One region of the Chromohalobacter sp. HP20-39 genome, then DNA from elsewhere that is predicted to be linked to it. Evidence: predicted binding sites of a transcription regulator. Region 1 holds the regulator's gene; the other holds the start of a gene.
The links. Region 1 encodes LexA, which represses DNA repair genes until DNA is damaged. Its sites were predicted from a motif close to TACTGTNTANNTANACAGTA; they were not measured.
Positions count from the first base shown of each region.

Region 2: the regulator LexA is predicted to act here: its motif matches at 9,863-9,882, upstream of recN (DNA repair protein RecN).

Region 1 covers NZ_JAWHTP010000003.1:363,653-374,936, reverse strand. Annotated here, with positions in the region: gene RVY79_RS08415 (mechanosensitive ion channel family protein) at 1-1,040, opposite strand, end outside; gene nagZ (beta-N-acetylhexosaminidase) at 1,098-2,120, opposite strand; gene RVY79_RS08405 (L,D-transpeptidase) at 2,204-2,722, opposite strand; gene RVY79_RS08400 (TetR/AcrR family transcriptional regulator) at 2,722-3,381, opposite strand; gene lexA (transcriptional repressor LexA) at 3,576-4,214, shown strand; gene dinB (DNA polymerase IV) at 4,234-5,280, shown strand; gene purU (formyltetrahydrofolate deformylase) at 5,287-6,141, opposite strand; gene RVY79_RS08380 (ribonuclease J) at 6,313-7,995, shown strand; gene RVY79_RS08375 (hypothetical protein) at 8,050-8,346, opposite strand; gene moaA (GTP 3',8-cyclase MoaA) at 8,524-9,513, opposite strand; gene moaE (molybdopterin synthase catalytic subunit MoaE) at 9,510-9,968, opposite strand; gene moaC (cyclic pyranopterin monophosphate synthase MoaC) at 9,979-10,758, opposite strand; gene glp (gephyrin-like molybdotransferase Glp) at 10,755-11,284, opposite strand, start outside.
Region 2 covers NZ_JAWHTP010000002.1:568,625-579,908, reverse strand. Annotated here, with positions in the region: gene carA (glutamine-hydrolyzing carbamoyl-phosphate synthase small subunit) at 1-61, opposite strand, end outside; gene dapB (4-hydroxy-tetrahydrodipicolinate reductase) at 312-1,121, opposite strand; gene RVY79_RS06235 (DUF2218 domain-containing protein) at 1,216-1,506, opposite strand; gene RVY79_RS06230 (ABC transporter substrate-binding protein) at 1,780-2,907, shown strand; gene RVY79_RS06225 (iron ABC transporter permease) at 2,897-3,967, shown strand; gene RVY79_RS06220 (ABC transporter ATP-binding protein) at 3,961-4,710, shown strand; gene RVY79_RS06215 (DMT family transporter) at 4,688-5,584, opposite strand; gene dnaJ (molecular chaperone DnaJ) at 5,803-6,942, opposite strand; gene dnaK (molecular chaperone DnaK) at 7,033-8,967, opposite strand; gene grpE (nucleotide exchange factor GrpE) at 9,097-9,729, opposite strand; gene recN (DNA repair protein RecN) at 9,915-11,284, shown strand, end outside.

The sequences.
Region 1 (11,284 bases):
TGCTCACGCACGATATCGTAGATACGTAGCAGGATGTCTTGCTTCATCGACTGAAACTCGGCCCAATCGGTGGTCTTGGCAAAGGCATACACGATCAGTTCCAGCGCATGTTCGCCATATGCCTGGAAGTACACCAGGATTTGTTCGTCGGCATCCACTTCATCATGAGAATCGAGCATCGAGCGAATCGATTTGACGATGCCTGACACACGTTCGATATCGGTATAACGCACCCGAATGGTTTCGAAAAGGCGCCGGTTCCACATGCGCGAGGGATTGTCGAGCACCAAGTTGCTGAAAGCGGAATTGGGGACATAGCGTGGACGTGAAGCAAACGTGCGGATGCGCGTCAGGCGCCAGCCAATATCTTCCACAACCCCCTCGATCTCACGATCCGGCGATTTCACCCAATCGCCGACACGAAACGGCTTGTCCAGGTGAATCATCAATCCGCCAAAGAAATTGGCCAGCATATCCTTGGCGGCAAAGCCGATCACCAACCCCCCGACCCCACCGAAGGCGGCCACGCCCGAGGGCGAGACGCCCAGGCTCGAGAGAATCAGCATGCCGACGATGACCACCACGACCGCGCCCATTATCTTGGCCACGGCCGACGCTGTATCGGCATCCATGGACTTGGCACGATGCCCCGCTGGCGGGAACACCAGGCGTTTTTCGAGAAGCTTTACAGCCCTGAGCCCCGCCCAGGCGAGAAGTAGCAGCGAAATGACGGCCTGCGCCTGGGCCAGATATTCGGCGAGCCAGTCAATGTTCCAGTGATAGCGGATCACGGTCAGGCACAGCAGCGCCCCCATCAGCCAGATCCAGATGCGAAGTGGCCGTCGCAGCGCCTGAAATAGGATGTCATCCCAACGGTTGCTGGTTTTCTCCAGTAGCGGCCCGAGACGCCAGAAAACGACCCAGCTCACCAGATCGACCACCAACGTCAAGACGACGACCAATCCTATTGCCGCTACCCACAGCGGAATGCCCAAGGTCGCTTGAACCCAATCCATAACGGGAGAGAAAAAATCGAACACGAGGGGCTTTCCTTCTAGTACGAATGCAGGTGTCGGCGTCGATAACCAAAGACGAGGTCAGTCGGCAGGTGCTTCCGAGAGCGACTCGAGACGCGCATGTGCACGCCGCCAACGCGCCAGCGCTGGCAGCGTTTCCAGCTCGGGGCGGGCCCGACCGTAACGCAACTTGCCCAGACGCTTGGAAGAGTGTCCTTCCGCCACGTCGAGCACCTCGAGTGCGGCCGAGCGATCATTACACACCAGTACCATGTCGCACCCCGCCGTCCAAGCGGCCTCGGCACGCGTCGAGGGAGGCCCGGCCACATGCGCGCCGGCCATGCTCAGGTCATCGGAAAACACCACGCCCTTGAACATCAATTCCTCGCGCAACATGCCGAGCCAGGAAGGGGAAAATCCCGCCGGCCGCGCATCGAAGGCGGTATAGACGACATGCGCCGGCATCACGGCATCCAGCTTGCCAGCCAGTGTCTTGAAGGGAATCAGATCGTGCTCGCGCAGCGCTGCCAACGAGCGCGTGTCTTCGGGCAAGGCATGATGCGAATCGAGATTGACGCCACCATGACCGGGAAAGTGCTTGCCCACGGCGATCATACCGGCCTCGTGCAGCCCGTCGATGAAGGCACCGCCAAGCGTCGCGACGATGTCGGGGTCAGCGGAAAAGCTGCGATCGCCGATCGCCGGTGAACGCTGGTCGTCGACATCGAGCACCGGGGCAAAGGTGATATCGAAGCCGCAGGCCGCCATCTCCATGCCTAATAGCCAACCGGCTTCATGGACCAAAGCTCGAACCGTCTCGGGCGTCTCGGTATACCCGGCGGCCAGTGTCGCCATGGACGGCAACCGCGTCACGCCGTCACGCAAACGCTGGACACGCCCGCCTTCCTGATCGATCGCCAACAACACATCAGGACGTACATCGCGAATCGCGCGGGTCAAGGCCCGAACTTGCTTGGCATCCTGCGTATTACGCTTGAACAGAATCACCCCGCCGACCTCGGGACGTGCCAGAAGCTGACGTTCGTCGTCGCTGAGTTGGGTACCTTCGATGTCCAGCATGACCGGGCCGAGAGGTTGGGTCATCGTCGCGCTCCTGGCAAATGGAGGAAGGATTCTAGGTGGTGAGCAGCACTACGTCGAGCGCAGCACTTTTGTAAACACCCTCTTCAGTCATGCAGCCAAACCGGGGTACCGGCCGGCGCGGCCTCGAAAACGGCCAGCAGCGCCTCATCGCGCAATCGTATGCAGCCATGCGAGGCGGGTGTCCCCATCGGCTGGTCGAATGGCGTGCCGTGCAAGTAGATATAGCGACGCTGGCTATCCACATCGCCCCCTCGATTGACCCCATGTTCCAGACCACACAACCACAAGATGCGCGTCAATATCCAATCCCGCGCGGGGTGGGCACGGGCCAGCTCAGGCGAAAACACCTCGCCGGTGGGGCGCCGCCCGCGAAAGACGCTACCGGCCGGCAACCCATTGCCGATGGCCGCGCGCACATAATGCCACCCCATAGGCGTCTGTCCGCTTCCTTCGTGCTGCCCGATACCATTCGCGCCCGAGGAAATGGCAAACGTTTCACGGCAGGTGTCACCCTCGCGGATCGTCAGCGCCTGTGCACCAAGATCGATTTCCAGCCACACGCCTCGTTCGGGGGGCAGATCGGCGAGCTTCGGCGTAGACATCATCCCGCCACCTTGAGGGCATCATCCGGCAATGGTGCCTGCATGCCGGCCACGACCACCGGGCGCAGACGCCGAATCAGATCGCGCACGCTGACATGCTCGTGATAATCCTTGTCGGCGATATCGCGCAAGGCATCGAGACCCGACAACGTGAAGATCACCGTCCCCAGCATGAAGTGTAACCGCCAGAAACGTTCCGCCTCGGGCAATTCCGGCGTGGCACGACGCACCAAGTCGCTGAAGCGCGAAAACACATTGCCATAGTGCTCCTGGATGTAACGGCGCAAGTGGCCCTGTGCCTGAGTATAAGCCAGCCCCAGCAAGCGCATGAACACCTTGAGGCTATTGCGCTCGGCAGGTACTTCCAACACGGTACGCGCCAGCGTCTCCAACAACACCTCGAGGGGAATGGGTTCGCCTCGGTAGTGCAGCTCAAGGTCGTCCAGCGCTTGGTGAAAGCGCTCGGAAAAGGGATCGAGATAGCGCGCGAAGACCGCTTGGATGAGCGCCTTCTTGGACCCGAAATGGTAATTGACCGCCGCCAGGTTGACCTTGGCCTTGCTGGTAATGGTACGCAGCGAGGTCTCGGCGAACCCCCGCTCGGCGAACAGAACCTCGGCGGTATCGAGAATGCGCGTCACTGTATCTGTTTGAGCCATGGGGGCGCCCCGCGTGGAATAAACGAATGTTTTAAACAATTCGATTCTAAGTCTTGGCGTCGATAACGACAAATCTCCACGTTTGAAACGCCATCCCACTGGGCGAATGACTACGCTAATGGTTGCACCGCGCCAAAGACTGGATACAATCACATACTGTATGCTTGAACACGTCAGCGCCTGCCGGAGGCCCCATGTCTCGCTCGTTAACTTCGCGTCAGCAACACGTCTTTGATTTTATCGTCAAGACCATGAATGAGCTTGGCTATCCACCGACGCGCGCCGAAATTGCCCGAGCCCTGGGCTTTCGTTCACCGAACGCCGCCGAGGAACATCTCCGAGCACTCGACCGCAAGGGGGTCATCCGCATGATCCCCGGCACCTCACGCGGCATCCGCCTCACCGCGGAAGACGACACCGCCTTGACCAACGGCGACGGCCTGCCGGTCGTCGGTGAGGTCGCTGCCGGTAGCCCGATCCTTGCCGCAGCGCACATCGACCGACACTGCCCTCTCGCGCCGGACTACTTCACACCCCGCGCCGATTATCTACTACGTGTTCGCGGGCTCTCGATGAAAAATGCCGGCATTCTCGATGGCGACCTGCTCGCCGTGCATCGCACTCAGCAGATCCGCGACGGCCAGATCGTCGTCGCCCGCCTGGAAGACGATGTCACCGTCAAGCGCTTCAAGCGTCAAGGTCACCATGTCTGGCTGCTCGCCGAAAACGAAGATTTTGCCCCCATCGAGGTCGACCTACGCCATCAGGATCTCGAGATCGAAGGCCTCGGCGTCGGCGTGATTCGTGGCGGTGGCGGTAACGGCCTGCACTGAGCCGGCAACCCCGCTTACCATGCGCAAGATCCTCCACGCCGATTGCGACTGCTTCTATGCCGCCGTGGAAATGCGCGACGATCCGGCGTTACGCGACGTGCCTCTGGCAATCGGCGGCAGCCCCGAGACGCGCGGCGTTGTCGCCACCTGCAATTATCCCGCGCGCACCTACGGCATCCATTCGGCGATGCCCATGGCGCGTGCCATGCGCCTGTGTCCGCACTTGACGCGACTTTCACCGGACTTCGACAAATACCGTGCCGTGTCGGCGCGCATCCAGGCACTGTTCCACGAGCTGACATCACTGGTGGAGCCCTTGTCCCTCGACGAGGCGTATCTGGATGTCAGCGAGGTCACATGCTTCCAGGGAAGCGCGACCTGGATGGCCAGATGGCTCAAGCAGGAAGCGCTGGCGCGGACGGGTATCGTCATCTCGGTGGGGGCGGCGCCCAGCAAGTTTCTCGCCAAGCTGGCCAGCGACTGGGATAAACCGGATGGACTCCGGGTGATCGCACCCGATGAAGTCGAATCCTTTCTCCTCGCCTTGCCCGTCAAGCGGCTGCACGGTGTTGGTCCGGCGACGGCGGCCAAGCTCGAGGCATTGGACATCGTCACCTGCCGCGACCTGCGCGAATGGTCGCTCGAGTCGCTGGTGGAACGCTTCGGAAAGTTCGGGCATCGACTGTTTGAACTGGCGCGTGGCATCGATGAGCGTCCGATACAGATCGAGCGTGAACGTAAGTCCGTGAGCGTGGAGACGACCTATCACCGCGACCTGCCCGACCTGGCCAGCTGCCATGACGCACTCGCGCCGCTCGTTGAGCGCTTGATGGCGCGTCTAACGCGGCACGGCACGCCGGCCATTCAAAAACTGTTCGTCAAGGTTCGCTTCGATGATTTCAGCAGCACGACCCTGGAGGCTGCGGGTCGCGAGGCGCTGGCAGTGCGCTTTCAGGCCTTACTCGACGGGGCGTGGGCCCGCGGCGAGCGCCCCGTGCGCCTGCTGGGGGTCGGCGTGCGACTGACCCCCGAGGCGCAGCGGCGGCAGTTGACACTCTTCGACTGATACCGCTCAAGCGAAGACGACCGTCTTGTTGCCATGGATCAGGACACGGTCCTGCAGATGCCAACGTAATCCCCGCGCCAGCACGGCCTTTTCGACGTCACGCCCCAGACGCACCAAGTCCTCGGCGGTATGGCAGTGCGTCACACGCTGGATGTCCTGCTCGATGATGGGTCCCGCGTCGAGTTCTTCGGTGACATAGTGGCACGTCGCCCCGATCAACTTGACGCCCCGCGCATAGGCCTGATGATAAGGCTTGGCGCCGGCGAACGAGGGCAGGAAGCTATGGTGGATATTGATGATACGCCCCGCGTATCGCTGGCACAGGTTGGGCGGCAGAATCTGCATGTAGCGCGCCAGCACTACCGTATCCGCCCGCGCCTCTTCGACCAGCGCCTCGACCTGGGCGAATGCCGCCGCCTTGTCGTCCGCAGCGACCGGCACATGATGAAACGGAATGCCATGCCATTCGACCAGCGCACGCAGCGCTTCATGATTGGAGATCACGCAGGGAATCTCGCAATCGAGCTCACCCGCGGTCCAGCGATATAGCAGATCGACCAGGCAATGCGACGCACGCGAGGCCATCAGGACGACACGCTTGGGCTTTGAGGTATCGCTCAGCGCCCAGTCCATCGAGAACTCACCGGCAATGGTGGAAAAATCGTCGCGCATCGCAGCGATACTCAGCGGCAACGACTCAGCCTTGATTTCGTAGCGCATGAAAAAGCGCCCGGTGGCCAAATCCGAATGCTGATTGGCCTCGGTGATCCAGCCGCCATGACCGGCGATGTAACTGGATACGCGAGAAACGATGCCCACACGATCGGGGCACGAGACGATAAGACGATACGAATGGGACATGCGCGCTACCATCAATCCTGAAATGAGGCGATGATCGGCGCTCTTTTGAAGGAGCCGCCTCTCACCAAAGGGCATCTATTGTAGCGAATTCGATCATGACAAGAAGCCTCGATTGTGGCCGCGCCGGGGCATCCCGTATAGTAATGGACATCTTCACGTTAAGGGATAACGATGTCCCAACCACGCATCCAGGTACGCGCCCGCCGCAAACCTCCCCTTCAGATACTGCCCCTTGGCGGCTGCGGTGAAATCGGCATGAACTTCACCCTTTACGGGCACCTTGATCACTGGATCGTGGTCGACTGCGGCATGATGATTCGCCAGGATCTACCGCAGGCGCCCTTGCAAGTCCCCAATGTCGACCTTTTGCCTGCTCAGGGTATCGTTCCTCAGGCGATCCTCGTCACGCACGGACATGAAGATCACATCGGCGCGATTGCCTGGCTATGGCCACGTTGGCAATGTCCCATCCATGCCACGCCACTGGCGGCCGGCTTGCTGCGCCTGCGCTTTGCCGAGCAGCAACTGCCCACCGATGCGATTCACGTCATCACGCCCGACGAGGCCATGCACAGCGGCCCTTTCGATGTACGCTTCTTGCCGCTACCGCACTCGATCCCCGAAAGCTGTGCCCTGCTATTGGCAACGCCCGATCACCGTATCTTGCATACCGGCGACTGGAAACTCGATCCCGAGCCCTTGATCGGTGATCCCGTATGCCCGCAGCGTTTCCAGGCACTGGCGCCTATCGATCTCATCGTCGGCGATTCCACCAATGCCTCTGTCCCCGGACACTCACGCAGCGAAGGCGACGTCGCGCGCGCGCTCGAGACAACGATCGGCGCTTGCCCCGGCCGTGTGATCGTCAGCTGCTTTGCCAGCAACCTGGCGCGCATCCTGGCACTGGGCCGTGCCGCCAAGGCATGTGGACGACGCGTCAGTCTCATGGGGCGTTCGATGGAGCGCATGGTGAATGTCGCTCGAGGGCTTGGCTATCTCGAGGACTTCCCCTCCCTGGTCCCCGTTCGCGATCTTGGCTATTTGCCGCCCGACGAGGTGCTGGTCATCGCCACCGGCAGCCAGGGAGAACCACGCTCCGCGCTGTCTCGCCTGGCCCAGGGGCAGCACCCCGGCTTCGAGCTCCAGCCCGGCGACAGCGTGATTTTCTCGGCCAAGGCAATCCCGGGTAACGAATTACTGATCGAGCGGTTACAGGCCGGACTCAAGCGCGCCCACGTCACCCTCTACGATGAACGCAATCATCCCGAGCTGCATGCCTCGGGGCATCCTGCCCAAGACGAATTGCAGCGTCTTTACGGCTGGCTTGCACCCAAGTATTTGCTGCCCGTGCACGGTGAATCCCAGCACCAACAGGCGCATCGTCTGCTGGCGGAATCGCTGGGTATCGAGGTGCCCTGGATCCCGCGCAACGGCGATATGCTGCGCTTCGATAACGACGGCTTCGCCTGCCTCGAGCGCCATTCCCTGGCGCCGCATATCGTTACCCAGAATCGTATCCACCCCCTGGAAGGGTTGCGCGCACCCACCATGTCGAGCATGCATCGCCGTAGCGGCATCTTGAGCCTGACGCTTCCGGTCATTCGCCGGACATCGGGATGGGCACGCGTGGGACGCTTATTGTGGGATACGAGTCATGACCTGGCGCTGGACGATACCGCCCTCGCCGATTGGCTCGACGATCAACTAGCCATTCATGAGGCGGACACCATCGCCACGTTACGCCAACAATTACACGCTCCCTTGATGCATTGGCTCGACGATCACCTTCGGCACCTTCCCGACGTCCACCTGCATATCATGGCTGCGGAAGAGACCTCGCCGATCGATTTCTGACCCGGTATGAAAAAACGGACCCTGAGGTCCGTTTTGATCGTTTACGCGTGTCGCTTACTGCTTGCGTTCCTTGTCTTTCTTCGGTGGACGGCCCCGACGCTTGCGTGGCTGTTCGGAGATCAGATCGTCCATGGAAAGACCAGCGTCGCTCATTGCCTCACGAATTTCCGCCAACTTCCGCTCTTTTGCAGCTTCTTCGGCTTGGCGCTTGTGATCTTCCTGCTGCTTCTGTTCGATCACTTCACCGATGACTTCTGACAGCTTATGGAGCTGTTCCATGCTGAGCTGTCGCGCGGCAGCGCGAGCTACGTTTTTATTTCGCGCGATGCGCTCCAAGGTATCAGTGGACATTCGCCTCCTCCATTTAAAATAACAGACCTGCAGCATAACGCCTTGGCGTTTCTGAAAAGTATATGACTCGAACTTGGTTTAGCAAGAAAATAATGTACTCAAGCCAAGTCGAAACCTCACGCCTTTATGGTTAGGAGATGCATCACGCTATCGCGAATGAAGCACACGCGCAAAACATTATCCGCCCGTCATATTCATAAAACGCACGATATCGACATCACCATCCGTGCGAAAATGGTGGCGCTCGGGTTTCAATGGCATGGCCTCGACGATGCGTTGCTTGAGGCGCTCCATATCACCGGGATAACGCCGCAGTACCTCGCGCAGATCGACCGAATGCTCATTGCCGAGACACAGTAACAAACGCCCTTCTACCGTGACCCTGACGCGGTTACAGGTATCGCAGAAATTATGGCTGTGCGGTGAAATGAAACCGATACGCGAATCACTATCCGGCATCCGGAAATAACGCGACGGCCCCAGGGTATTTTCGGTCGTCGGCAACAGCGCATAACGCGAGGCGATCGCCGCGTGGACATCATCGCTCGAATAAAAAGTTTCTTCTCGCGAATGATCGGATACGTCACCCAGCGGCATTTCCTCGATAAAGCTGATATCCACGCCTTCTCGACGCGCGAAGTCGACCAAATCGAGCACTTCATCGTCGTTACGCCCCTTGAGCACCACGGCATTGAGCTTGATACGCTCGAACCCGGCATCCCGCGCGGCACGAATACCGGCGATGACGTTCTCGAGATTGCCGGTGCGCGTCAAGCTGCGAAAGCGCTCGGGGTCGAGGGAATCAATGCTGATATTGAGACGCTGCATACCGCCTTCGCGCAATGCCTTGGCATGCTTGACCAACCCCGCGCCGTTGGTGGTCATGGCGAAGTCCTTGAGGCCCGGTAACGCGCCGACACGCGACACCAGATCGTCGATGCCACGCCGCACCAGCGGCTCACCGCCGGTCAAACGGATCTTTTCCACGCCCAGTTCGACGAACGCACGTGCTACCTGCTCGATTTCCTCAAGCGTCAATATCTGTGCGCGCGGCAGAAACGTCATGTCCTCGCTCATGCAGTAGACGCAGCGAAAGTCACAGCGATCCGTCACCGAGATACGCACATAGCGAATCCGGCGCTGAAAGTTGTCGATCAGCTCGGTCATGCTTCCTCCCAACGGGCCGCGTCCCGCGCGTCGCTGTCACGCGCCGAGACCCAATACGCCCCGCTTGCAGTGTGTTCTTTCTTCCAGAATGGCGCACGTGTCTTGAGATAGTCCATGAGAAAATCGCACGCATCGAATGCCGCACGGCGATGGGCACTCGCGACCATGACCAGGACGATAGGGTCGCTCGGCGACAAGCGACCGACACGATGCACGATGCGTATCCCATCGAGCGGCCAGCGCGTCGTCGCCTGCGCGGCAATGTCGTGCAGCGCGGCTTCGGTCATGCCGGGATAATGCTCCAGCGACAGGGCCTGCACGTCCGGGCGCTCATTGAAATCGCGCACCAGGCCGGTGAAGGTCACCACGGCGCCGATATCGTGACGTCCCGCCAGCAATTGGCGTTGCTCCTCGCCCACATCGAAGACCGGAGACTGCACACGCACATCAATCATGATCGCCTCCTCATCCACCGGTGACCGGCGGGAAAAACGCCACTTCATCCCCAACGGAGAGCGACGTGTCCTCATGTGCCATGGCATGGTTGACGGCACATAGAATGCGCGCAGTAGACAAGGCCGCGAAGCGGGGATCCTGTGCCTCGAGCGCGGCCTTGAGACTCGCGACATCAGGGCTTTTCAGCGATGCGACCGGCACTTTCACCTCTTCAATATCCAGTCGTTCGCGCAGTTCGGCGAGAAACTTGACGCGTATGGCGGCGCTATCGACGGACGGGGGTTCAGACGCGTCGCGCGTCGTGGATACGTCCTCGGTGGCGCGATGCCACTCACCGGACTTGCCGCCCGTCTTGTGCTCCAGGCGCACGCCTTCGATCATCATGCCTTTGTCGACCGCCTTGCACATATCGTAGAGCGTCAGGCACGCGACCGAGACCGCAGTCAGCGCCTCCATTTCCACCCCTGTACGTCCCGCCAGACGGCATCGGGACTCCACATGCACGCAGGAAGCCGCTTCATCGAGGCGAAAATCGACACTCACCTTGGACAGCAACAACGCATGACACAAGGGAATCAATTCATGCGTGCGCTTGGCGGCTTGAATGCCAGCGATGCGCGCCGTGGCCAGCACATCGCCTTTGGGCAAGCCGCCTTCGGCCAGCAATGCCAGTGTTTCCGGGCGCATGACGATGCGTCCGCTTGCCACGGCCTCGCGCTGCGTTTCGGCTTTGTCGCCGACATCCACCATGTGGGCTTCGCCACGCGCGTTAAGATGGGTCAAACTCATGTCAGGTCACCGAACGGTTGTATCGTCACCGGCGCACCCGCCTCGACGGCGGCACATCCGTCACCGATTTCGATAAGGCAATTGGCCGTCACCATCGAGCTGAGAATCCCCGACCCTTGACGGCCCGTGGTACGCACCCAAAGTTGGCCGGCCTCATCACTGGTATAGACGCCGCGATGATAATCGACACGTGCCTCGCGGCTTTTCAAGAGCTCGGCGGCCAACGCCGTGAAACGGGACGGTTGCCAGTCATGTTCACCCTGCATGCGCCGCAACATCGGCTGTACGAATTGCAGGAAGGTCACCATGACTGCCACGGGATTGCCGGGCAGTCCGAAGAAAGGCACCGTCACGCCCCCCGTTTGATGGATACGACCGAACGCCAAGGGTCTGCCCGGACGCATGGCGATCCGCCATAACCCCAGCTCGCCGATGGCCGTAAGCGCGGGCTTGACCCAGTCAGCCTGGCCGACCGAGACGCCCCCGCTGGTCACTACCATATCCGCCTCACGGGCCGCCGCCGCAA
Region 2 (11,284 bases), on a different contig from region 1:
CAATGGCACTGCCATGAAATACACTGCCGTCTTCCAAGGCCAATATCGCGGGTCTGATCAACGCAACGTCCTCCCCTTGTCATGCGCGAGTCTGGGCCGGGGCCGGCGTATCGCCGGGCCCCTCGTGTTCAAGGAGCACTGAGAGTATTGACGACCGCCGCTCGCGGGTCGTAAAAAAGCGGGACGAAACCTGAAAGAAGCCCGGTTTCATCCCGCCTTTTTGTCATTCGCTCGGATCCCTGTGGCCGCCAATGCCCAATGCGTTTGCCCGGCCAAATTGGCTCGATGATACGTGATTTACAGGACGCGGACTACCCCTTGAGACCCAGCACGTCCTGCATATCGTAGCGGCCACTGTCACGCGAGGCGACCCAGCGCGCCGCACGCACCGCGCCCTTGGCGAAGGTCATGCGGCTGGAGGCCTTGTGGGTGATCTCGATGCGCTCGCCCTCGGTGGCGAACATCACGGTATGCTCACCAACAATGTCGCCGGCACGCACGGTGGCGAAACCAATCTCCTTGTCGCCGCGCGGCCCGCACTGGCCGACCCGCTCGAAGACGCCATCTTCCTTGAGGTCGCGATCCAAGGCCTTGGCCACGACCTCCCCCATCTTCAGCGCCGTGCCGGAAGGCGAATCGACCTTGTGGCGATGATGCGCCTCGCTCACTTCGATATCGTAGCCCTCGTCACCCAGCGCCCGAGCAGCGGTTTCCAATAACTTGAGGGTGAGATTGACGCCGACGCTCATGTTGGGCGCGAATACCATGGGGACGCGGTCACGATACCCGTCGAGCTCGGCGAGCTCGGTATCGGAGAGCCCCGTGGTGCCAATCACGATGGCCTTGCCGTGCTCGGCGCAAAACGCCAGATTGGCCAGCGTGACCCGAGGCGTGGTGAAGTCGATCAGCACATCGAAGGCGTCGACGATGGCAGCGGGGTCGTCCGTGGCATTCACGCCCAGACGTCCAGCACCGGCAAGCTCGCCAATGTCGGCACCGACCAACGAGCTGCCGGGTTCGACGATGCCGCCCGCCAAGCTGGCCTCGGGATCCTGCTGTACGGCGTTGACCAGGGTGCGGCCCATGCGCCCGGCGACGCCGACGATGGCGATACGCGTCATGTGGACTCCTTGCGATTACGTGTCGATGAATACCGGAGAGTATACCAAATCGCCCCGCATTCCCGTCACGCACACTGCCGCCGATCATGCGGCATCAGCTCACGGCGGACTTCCAGACGATATCGAGCGACTCACGGCTGGCCATCCGCTCGAGATGCAGCGCCACGACCTCTTCGAGGCGCTCGCGGGTCGCCTCATCTTCGGCCGTCAACTGCAGATGCAAGGCATCCACCTCGGCGCGCATGTGGCATACCCCGCCGTCGAACGTGACGCGCCCTTGATGCTCATCGTGGGAAACGTTCAGCTTGTGCTGCCAGTGCTTGCACAGGCGGTTGATGTAACGCGAACCGGATGTCGTCAAGACGACGGCTTGGGACTCGGACATAGTACCTCCACAATCGTTTAGCATTCTAACAACCCGCTTATTATGGCATGCGCCCCCGCGTCTCTCCGGCAACGCATTGTTCGTCAACACTGGACTCGGAGCCTCCAGAAGAGCGAGCACAAGGCGGAACGCTTCGTTCCGCATGGCTCGACGAGCCCCGGAGATGCAGGCATACTAGCCGCTAAATGCAGACGACAATTAGTCGCAAAAAATAGCGATACGAATTAGCGCCTTGCGCCGTATCTCGACAACATCATCCAGCCGACACTACCCATGCACATCCCACTACTGAAAGCCGCTGCCGGCGCAGCCCTGACCCTTGTCTCCGCGGCCACTCTGGCAGAGGAGATCACCGTCACCGACGTCGCCGGCCGCGAGGTCACCGTCGATGCCCCCGTGGAGCGCGTGATCCTCGGCGAGGGACGCCAGATCTACCTGCTGGCGGCACTCCAGCCGGCGGACCCGTTCGAGCACGTGGTGGGCTGGCGCAAGGACTTCTCCCAGGCCGACCCGGACAATTACGCTGCCTACGCCGCCAAGTTCCCCGAGATGACCGATATCCCGACCTTCGGCGGCTTCAAGGACGGCACCTTCGATGTCGAGCAGGCCGCTGCGCTCCAGCCGGACGTGGTACTGATGAACCTCGAAGCCAAGGCGGCCACCGAGGATGCGGCCTATGACGACAAGCTCGCCAAACTCGGTATTCCGATCGTCTACGTGGACTTCCGTGAAAAGCCACTCGAACACACCATTCCCTCGATGCGCCTGATGGGCCGTCTGCTGGGCGAGGAAGACCGGGCCCAGGCCTTCATCGACTTTTCCCAGGCGCAGATGGCCCGGGTTACCGAAACGATCGCCGCCGCCGATCCCGAGCGCCCCAAGGTCTTCATCGATCGCGCGGGGGGCTATTCCGAAGACTGCTGCATGAGCTTCGGGCCGGGCAACTTCGGCGAGTATGTCGAGATCGCGGGCGGCACCAACATCGCGGCCGATATCATCCCCAACACCTTCGGCACCCTGAACCCAGAGCAGATCATCGCCGCCAACCCCGACCACGTGGTCGTCACCGGCGGCAACTGGGACGCCTATGTACCCGGCGGCGACTGGGTCGGCGTGGGCCCGGGCGCCGACATGGACGCGGCCCGGGCCAAGCTCCAGGCGCTGACCCAGCGCACCGCCATGACCGGCATCACGGCCGTGGGAAAAGACAATTTCCACGCCATCTGGCATCAGTTCTACAACAGCCCTTACTACTTCGTCGCCGTGCAACGGTTGGCCAAATGGTTCCACCCGGAACTATTCCACGACCTGGACCCCGAAGCGACGCTGAAGACATTGCACCAACGCTTCCTGCCGGTCGACTACCAACCCGGATATTGGGTCTCCCTGAATGAGCAGTGATACGGCCGCCAGCACCAACGCGCCACGAGAGGGCGCATTCTACCGTGGCCTGGTGATCAAGCGTCAGTTGATCCTAGCCGCCCTGACGCTGGCACTGTGCCTGAGCCTGTGCGTCGATCTGGCGCTCGGTCCCGCACGCTTCGGACTGTCACAAGTGGTCGCCGCCATCTTCACGCCCGATGCCGTCAGCCAGCCGGTCAGGGTCATCCTCTGGGAAATTCGCATGCCGGTGGCGCTGATGGCGCTGGTGGTGGGCGCCAGTCTGTCGATCGCCGGCGCCCAGATGCAGACCATCCTCAGCAACCCGCTGGCCAGCCCCTTCACGCTGGGCATCTCGGCCGGCGCCAGCTTCGGTGCCGCCCTGGCGCTGGCCTTCGGCGTGTCGCTGGTGCCCGCGGCGGTCGACTACATCATCCCGATCAATGCCTTCGTCATGGCCATGCTGACCGCCGGCGCCATTCACCTGTTGAGCATGCGCCGCGGGGTGACCGTCGAGACCATCGTGCTGCTAGGCATCGCCATGGTGTTCATCTTCAACTCGCTGATGGCCCTGATTCAGTTCTTCGCCAGCCAGCAGGCGGTATCGGCAGTGGTGTTCTGGACCATGGGCAGCCTGACCAAGGCCACCTGGCCCAAGCTGTGGATTGCCGCCGGTGTACTGGCCATTATCCTGCCCCTGCTGGCGCGCCGTGGCTGGGCGCTGACCGCCATGCGCCTGGGCGACGCCAAGGCCGAGAGCCTGGGCGTCAATCCCCGCGCACTGCGCCTGGAAGTACTGGTGCTGGTCTCGCTGCTGGCCGCCATCTCGGTAGCCTTCGTCGGCACCATCGGCTTCATCGGCCTGGTCGGGCCGCATATCGCCCGCCTACTACTAGGGGAAGATCAGCGTTTCTTCTTGCCTGGCTCGGCGCTCTGCGGCGCCCTGATCCTCTCCGTGGGTTCAGTGCTATCGAAGATCATCCTGCCCGGCACTATCATCCCCATTGGCATCATCACCTCACTGGTGGGCATTCCATTCTTCCTGTTCCTCGTGCTCAACCACAAGAAGGCTTCATGGTAACGCTTACGCTAGATTGCCTGTCGGCCCACTATGGCCGGCGCCAGATCCTCTCAGAGATCACCACGCCGACCTTCGCCGGCGGACAGATCGTGTCCCTGCTCGGCCCCAATGCGGCCGGCAAGTCGACCCTCTTCCGGCGCATCCTCGGGCTGCTCAAGGGCAGTGGCGAAGTCCGTATCGAGGGCACCACCAGCGAGCGTCCGGTGGCCTACATGCCTCAGGAAACCGGGTCCACTGCTGTACTGACGGTCTACGAATCGGTGCTCTTGGCGCGCATGCAGGGTCGCAGCCTGAAGGTTCAACCCGACGACCTGCATGAGGTCGACCGTTCCCTGGAAGACCTGGGCATCGCGACACTTGGCGAGCGTGATATCAGTGACCTCAGTGGCGGGCAGCGCCAGTTGGTGAGCGCGGCCCAGGCGCTGGTTCAGGCCCCCGAGATCCTGCTCCTGGATGAACCCACGTCGGCGCTGGACCTGCACCGCCAGATCAACCTGCTGGATATTTTGCGACGACTGGCCCGCGAGCGGGAGATGCTGATCATCGCCTCGCTGCATGACATAGGCCATGCGCTGCGCTTTACCGACCAGGCAATAGTGCTCGAGAACGGCCAACTGGTGGCCTGCGGCGCCACCAACGAGGTGGTCACGCCAAAGCTGCTGCGGCGCATTTTCCAAGTCGAAGCCCGCATCGAGCCGTGCTCTCAGGGACGCCCTCAACTCATCGTCGAAGCAGCCGTTTAAACCGCCCCTCGAATCCCGCAAGGGCAGCGCCGCCTAACACCAGCGGCAGGGCCAGCAGGAAGCTACTGGTGAGCGGCAGCCCGAAGATCCACAGATCCGCCAGCACTGGCCAGATCAGGGCCACATATTCGAATGGCGCCAGACGCGAGACCTCAGCATAGCGTAGCGCCAAGGTCATGCAGATATGCGCCGCGCCGCCGAACAGCCCGGACAGCACCAGCAAGCCGAGCGTCTCCCCCGACACGACCACCCATCCCATCGGCAGCGTCGCAAGGCCCGCCAGGGTCGTGACCATCACGAAGTAGAAGGCGATAGAGGCCGGCGTCTCGGTGCGTGAAATACGCCGCACGGTCATTAACGCCCCCGCTGTCAGCAAGGCCGCCAGGATGCCCAGCGCATACCCGAGGACACGCCCACCACTCTGATGCCCCTGAAGATCGGGCACCACCAGCACCGCTACGCCGCTGAGCACCAGCGCCAGGGCCACCGCCCGATGCAGCGAAAAACGCTCACCGAGCAGCATCACTCCGCCCACCGCCATCGCCACCGGCGACAACTGCGCCAGCAGCGTCGCCTCGGCCACCGGCAGACGAGCCACCGCCGCGAAGGCGGCAAACATCGCCGCCGCCCCCAATCCCGAGCGCAACAGATGCCCAAGCGGACGCCGCGTGGCCAAGGCCGCGGGGAACTGCCGGCGCCAGGCCATGAAGGCCACGATCGGCAACAGCGCGAACAGTGAGCGAAAGAAGACCGTCTGACCCAATGGCACCTCGGTGCTCACCGCCTTGACGCACACCATCATCCCGGCGAAGAGAATGCCCGAGACCAGCCTGAGCAGAATACCGGCCAGGGGCCGATCCGCGACATCGTCCATGAGTGTCCTTGTCGTTCTATTCAAGTAGGAAGGGCACCCCTCGTCGTGCCGTAGCCAGGCAGCTCACCGGTGAGCGAAGCAATATGATACACGATAACCGGGAATGATTCCCATCTTCAAATGGCGCATGAAGCGCCTGCTGAGCTAGCGACGGACACGAAAAGGCCCCGCCTCCTCACGGAGTGCGGGGCCTTGGTCGTTCGGGCCAGAAAGCCGACTTATGGCTTCATGTCCTCGAAGAACTTCTTCACGCCGTCGAAGAAGCTCGACTTCTTCGGCGAGTGATGGCTGTTACTGCCATCCAGGCTTTCCTGGAAGCGACGCAGCAGGTCCTTCTGTTCCTCGCCCAGGTTGACTGGCGTTTCTACCACGACCTTGCACAACAGGTCGCCCGGTGGACCGCCGCGCACCGGTTTGACGCCCTTGCCCTTGAGCCGGAACATCTTGCCGGTCTGCGTCTCCGGTGGAATCTTCAACTTGACCCGGCCGTCCAGGGTCGGTACTTCCAGCTCACCGCCCAGCGTCGCATCAATGAAGTTGATCGGGACATCACACTGCAGGTGGCGACCGTCACGCTCGAAGATCGGGTGCGGCTTGATCGCCGCCTGCACGTAAAGATCCCCCGGCGGCCCGCCATTGAGCCCCGATTCACCTTCGTTGTTGAGACGAATCCGGTCGCCGGTATCGACCCCGGCGGGGATCTTCACCGACAAGGTCCGCGTTTCGCGGACGCGCCCTTCACCATGACACTTGCGGCACGGCACCTTGATGCTCTGACCGGCGCCATGACAGGTCGGGCAGGTCTGCTGCACGGCGAAGAAGCCTTGCTGCATGCGCACCTGGCCCTGACCGTGGCAGGTCGGGCAGGTCTCCTTGCTGGAGCCCGGCTCGGCACCATCGCCATCGCAATGCTCACACGCGATATGGCGCGGCACACGAATATCGACCGTGGTACCGGCAACGGCGTCCTCGAGATCGATCTCGAGGTTGTAGCGCAGGTCGGCGCCACGTTGCGGTGCGTTGGGATTGCGGCGCCCGCCGCCCCCGAAGATATCGCCGAACACATCGCCGAAGATATCGCTGAAACCGCCTGCACCGGCGCCACCGCCACCGAAGCCGCCGCCACCCTGGCCGTCGACGCCGGCATGGCCGAACTGGTCATAGGCACTGCGTTTTTCTTCATCGGCGAGCACTTCATAAGCTTCGGACACTTCTCGGAACTTCTCCGCCGAAGTGTCATCATCCGGATTGCGATCCGGATGGTACTTCTGGGCGAGTCGACGGTAAGCCTTCTTGATCTCTTTCTGATCGGCTCCCCGTTCGATGCCCAATATTTCGTAATAATCACGCTTGGACATGGATGGTCCGCCTCCGTGTCGGCGCTGCGCAAACAGCAACGCGGGAGAACATCCCCCGCGCTGCCGTCATGCGAGCATCAGACGTCGTGGTTACTGCTTTTTCTGGTCGTCGTTGACTTCCTCGTACTCGGCGTCAACCACATCGTCTTCTTTCTTCTGGGCGCCATCGTCGGCTTGCTGCTCGCCACCCTCGGCGCTTGCGTCGCCCTGTTCGGCGTACATCTTCTGTGCAAGGTTGCCGGAGGCTTCAGTCAGCGCGTCGAGCTTGGCCTGGATATGCTCCTGGTCGTCGCCCTTGGTGGCTTCCTCGAGCTCGCTGATCGCGGTCTCGATTTGCTCTTTCTCGCTGGCCTCGACCTTGTCGCCGGCCTCTTCGAGGGTCTTGCGCGCGGCGTGGACCATGCCATCGGCTTGGTTACGCAACTGCACCAGTTCCTCGAATTTCTTGTCCTCGGCCTCGTGAGCCTCGGCATCCTTGACCATCTGATCGATCTCTTCGTCGGAGAGACCGCCGGAAGCCTTGATGACGATGGACTGTTCCTTGCCAGTAGCCTTGTCCTTGGCAGAGACGTTGAGGATGCCGTTGGCGTCCAGATCGAATGCCACTTCGATCTGCGGCACGCCACGCGGCGCCGGCGGAATGTCGGCCAGGTCGAAACGGCCCAGCGACTTGTTGCCGCCCGACTGCTTGCGCTCACCTTGCAGCACGTGGATGGTCACGGCCGTCTGATTGTCATCCGCAGTCGAGAAGGTCTGGGTCTTCTTCGTCGGGATGGTGGTGTTTTTCTCGATCAACGGCGTCATCACACCCCCCAGGGTTTCGATACCCAGGGTCAGCGGCGTGACGTCGAGCAACAGCACGTCCTTGACGTCGCCACCCAGCACGCCGCCTTGAATCGCCGCGCCCACGGCCACGGCTTCGTCCGGGTTGACGTCCTTGCGGGCATCCTTGCCGAAGAAGTCGGCCACCTTGGATTGCACCAGCGGCATGCGTGTCTGGCCGCCGACCAAGATCACATCGTCGATCTCGGAAGCGGACAGGCCGGCATCACTCAGCGCGGTCTTGCACGGCCCCAGCGATTGCTTGACCAGATCTTCGACCAGCGACTCGAGTTTGGCCCGGGTGATCTTGACGTTAAGGTGCTTGGGCCCGGTGTTATCGGCCGTGATGTACGGCAGATTGACTTCGGTCTGCTGAGCCGCAGACAGTTCGATCTTGGCTTTCTCGGCGGCTTCCTTGAGACGCTGCATGGCAAGGCTATCGCCGGACAGGTCAATACCGGAATCGCTCTTGAACTGCTGCACGAGGTAGTCGATCAGCTTGAGGTCGAAGTCTTCGCCGCCCAGGAAGGTGTCACCGTTGGTGGCCAGCACTTCGAACTGAGTCTCGCCATCGACATCGGCTACTTCGATGATGGAGATATCGAAGGTACCGCCGCCCAGGTCATAGACGGCGATGGTCTTGTCGCCACGCGCCTTGTCCATGCCATAGGCCAGCGCCGCCGCCGTCGGCTCGTTGATGATGCGCTTGACTTCGAGACCAGCGATGCGACCGGCATCCTTGGTGGCCTGGCGCTGGCTGTCGTTGAAGTACGCCGGCACGGTAATCACCGCTTCGGTGACTTCTTCACCGAGATAGTCCTCGGCGGTCTTCTTCATCTTCTTCAGCACTTCCGCACTGACCTGCGGTGGGGCCAGCTTGTTGCCCTTGACCTCAACCCAGGCATCGCCATTGTCGGCCTCGGTGATGGTATAAGGCACCATCTTGATGTCTTTCTGGACGACGTCGTCCTTGAACTTGCGGCCGATCAGACGCTTGATCGCATACAGCGTGTTGCTGGGATTAGTCACGGCCTGGCGCTTGGCGGCCTGGCCGACCAGCGTCTCACCATCGTCAGTGTAGGCGATGATGGAAGGCGTGGTGCGTGTACCTTCCGCGTTTTCGATCACCTTCGCGTCGCCGCCGTCCAAGATGGCAACACAGGAGTTGGTGGTCCCCAAATCAATACCGATGATGCGTCCCATTGGAATACCTCAAATCGTTGCTTGACTGTTTCGTCTTCGTCGGCGGCATCGCCGCCTCGTTGTTCGTCTATTTGGGGGGTGGGGACACGCCTTTCAAGGGCTTCGGCGTCACATCACTCCCCTGCCACATCAATTGGTGGCTTGGCTGACGACCACCATCGCCGGACGTACCAGACGTCCATTCAGTAGATAGCCCTTCTGCATGACCTCGATAACGGTGTTGGGCTCAACTTCGGGATTGGGCACCATGGTCATGGCTTCATGCACTTGCGGGTCGAACGGTTCGCCTTGCGGGTCAACTGCCTCCACGCCAAACTTGTTGAGCACGTCGAGCTGCAACTTCAGGGTCATTGCGACCCCCTCACGATGCACCTCGCTGGCGCCTTCCTGCATCGACTCCAGCGCCTTTTCCAGGCTGTCGACGACCGGCAGCAACTCATTGACAAACTTTTCCAAGGCGAACTTGCGTGCCTTTTCGACATCTTGCTCAGCGCGGCGACGCACGTTCTGCGCCTCGGCGGCGGCACGCACTGCCTGATCCTTGGACTCCGTCAAGGCTTGCTCCAGTTCTTCGACACGCACAGCCAGCGCGTCGGCTTCCGGGTTTTCGAGCGCTTCGGCATCGGCCTCGCTGGCTTCGACATCCTCGACGACGCCTTCGAGTTCAGCATCGTCTCCGATGGTGTCGTCCGGCTGGGGTTCGGCATCGCGCTCGGCGCGAGCCAGCTCTTCCTCGGTTGGGGTCTGCGGGTCTTTGGCCATGAGTTTCTCCTGACAGCTGGCGCGGCCCGAAGCCGCATCTAATAAGCGATTGCCTCCTATATGGGGATGCGATGAACGATCTCAAGCCATCCATATCGACTGCACTGACTGGCAATTGAAGCCCCCACCCAACTACTGTATAAACACACAGAGATCGGCTTCGTTTCCGACGCCCGGAGGTTTTCATGCTGATACAGCTTGCCATTCGCGACTACGCCATCGTCGAGCGCCTCGATCTGGACCTGCACGACGGTATGACAGCCATCACCGGCGAGACCGGCGCCGGCAAATCGATCATGCTCGGCGCCCTGGGGCTATGCCTGGGAGAGCGCGCCGACGTGGGCAGCGTGCGCCATGGCTGCGAACGCGCGGACATCAGTGCGCGCTTCGATATCACCCGACTCGCCGACGCTCGCGCCTGGCTCGCCGAGCGCGAACTACCACAAGACGAATGCTTGCTACGGCGTGTCGTCACCGCCTCGGGGCGCTCCAAGGCCTGGATCAACGGCCAACCGGTCACGGTGAGCGATCTGAGAGCACTGGGTGAGCACCTCATCGAGGTCCACAGCCAACACGCCCATCAAGCGCTCTTGCGCGAAGAAACTCATCTGCGCCTGCTCGACACCTATGCCGGCCAGACCGACGCCGTGAAAACCCTCGGCGAACAGTTTCATCACTGGCGCGCACGTCGACGGCGACTACGCGATCTGCAAGAAAGCGGCGATGAAGTCCAGGCACGGCGTCAGCTGCTGCGTTATCAGGTCGAGGAACTGGATCAACTGGCGCTCGCCGAGGGGGAACTGGACACGCTGGAGGACGAGCAGACCCAACTGGCCAACCTCGAGGAAGTCTTGGGTGACGCTCAATTCGCTGCCGACTGTTGCGATCAGGACGAGCACGGCGCGCGCTCGTTGCTGCACCACGCCACCACACGCCTGGGGAATGCACCCGAGCAGACCCGACGCCAACTGGAAGACGCGCTTTCCATGCTGGGCGAGGCGCAAATCCAGATTGAGGAGGCGGCGCGCGAGCTGCACCGCTTCGTAGACACCACCGAGCTTGACCCGCAGCGCCTGGCGGAGGTCGAGACCCGCCTCGGCGAAGTGCATCGCATCGCGCGTAAGCATCATGTCATGCCCGAGGAGCTGCGCGACCTGCATCAACGTTTGAGCGACGAACTGGCCAGCCTAGAAGGCGGCGAGCATGACCTGGAGGCGCTCGCCGAGGAAGTGGAACAGGCCCGCGACGCCTATCGACAGCAAGCGAAGGCGGTCGGCGAGGCGCGCCTCGAAGCGGCACGCGACTTCGGCGAGGCCGTACAGGCACAACTCGCCTTCCTGGGGTTGGGCAAGGCGACCTTCGAGGTTGCCATTTCACCGCGTGAGACACCCCAGGCCGAAGGGCTCGACCAGATACGCTTCATGATCAGCGCCAACCCCGGCCAGCCGTCACGCCCGCTGAGCAAGGTTGCCTCGGGCGGCGAGCTATCGCGCATCAGTCTGGCGATCCAGGTCGTCGCCGCACAGCACAGCAGCGCCCCCAGCATGGTCTTCGA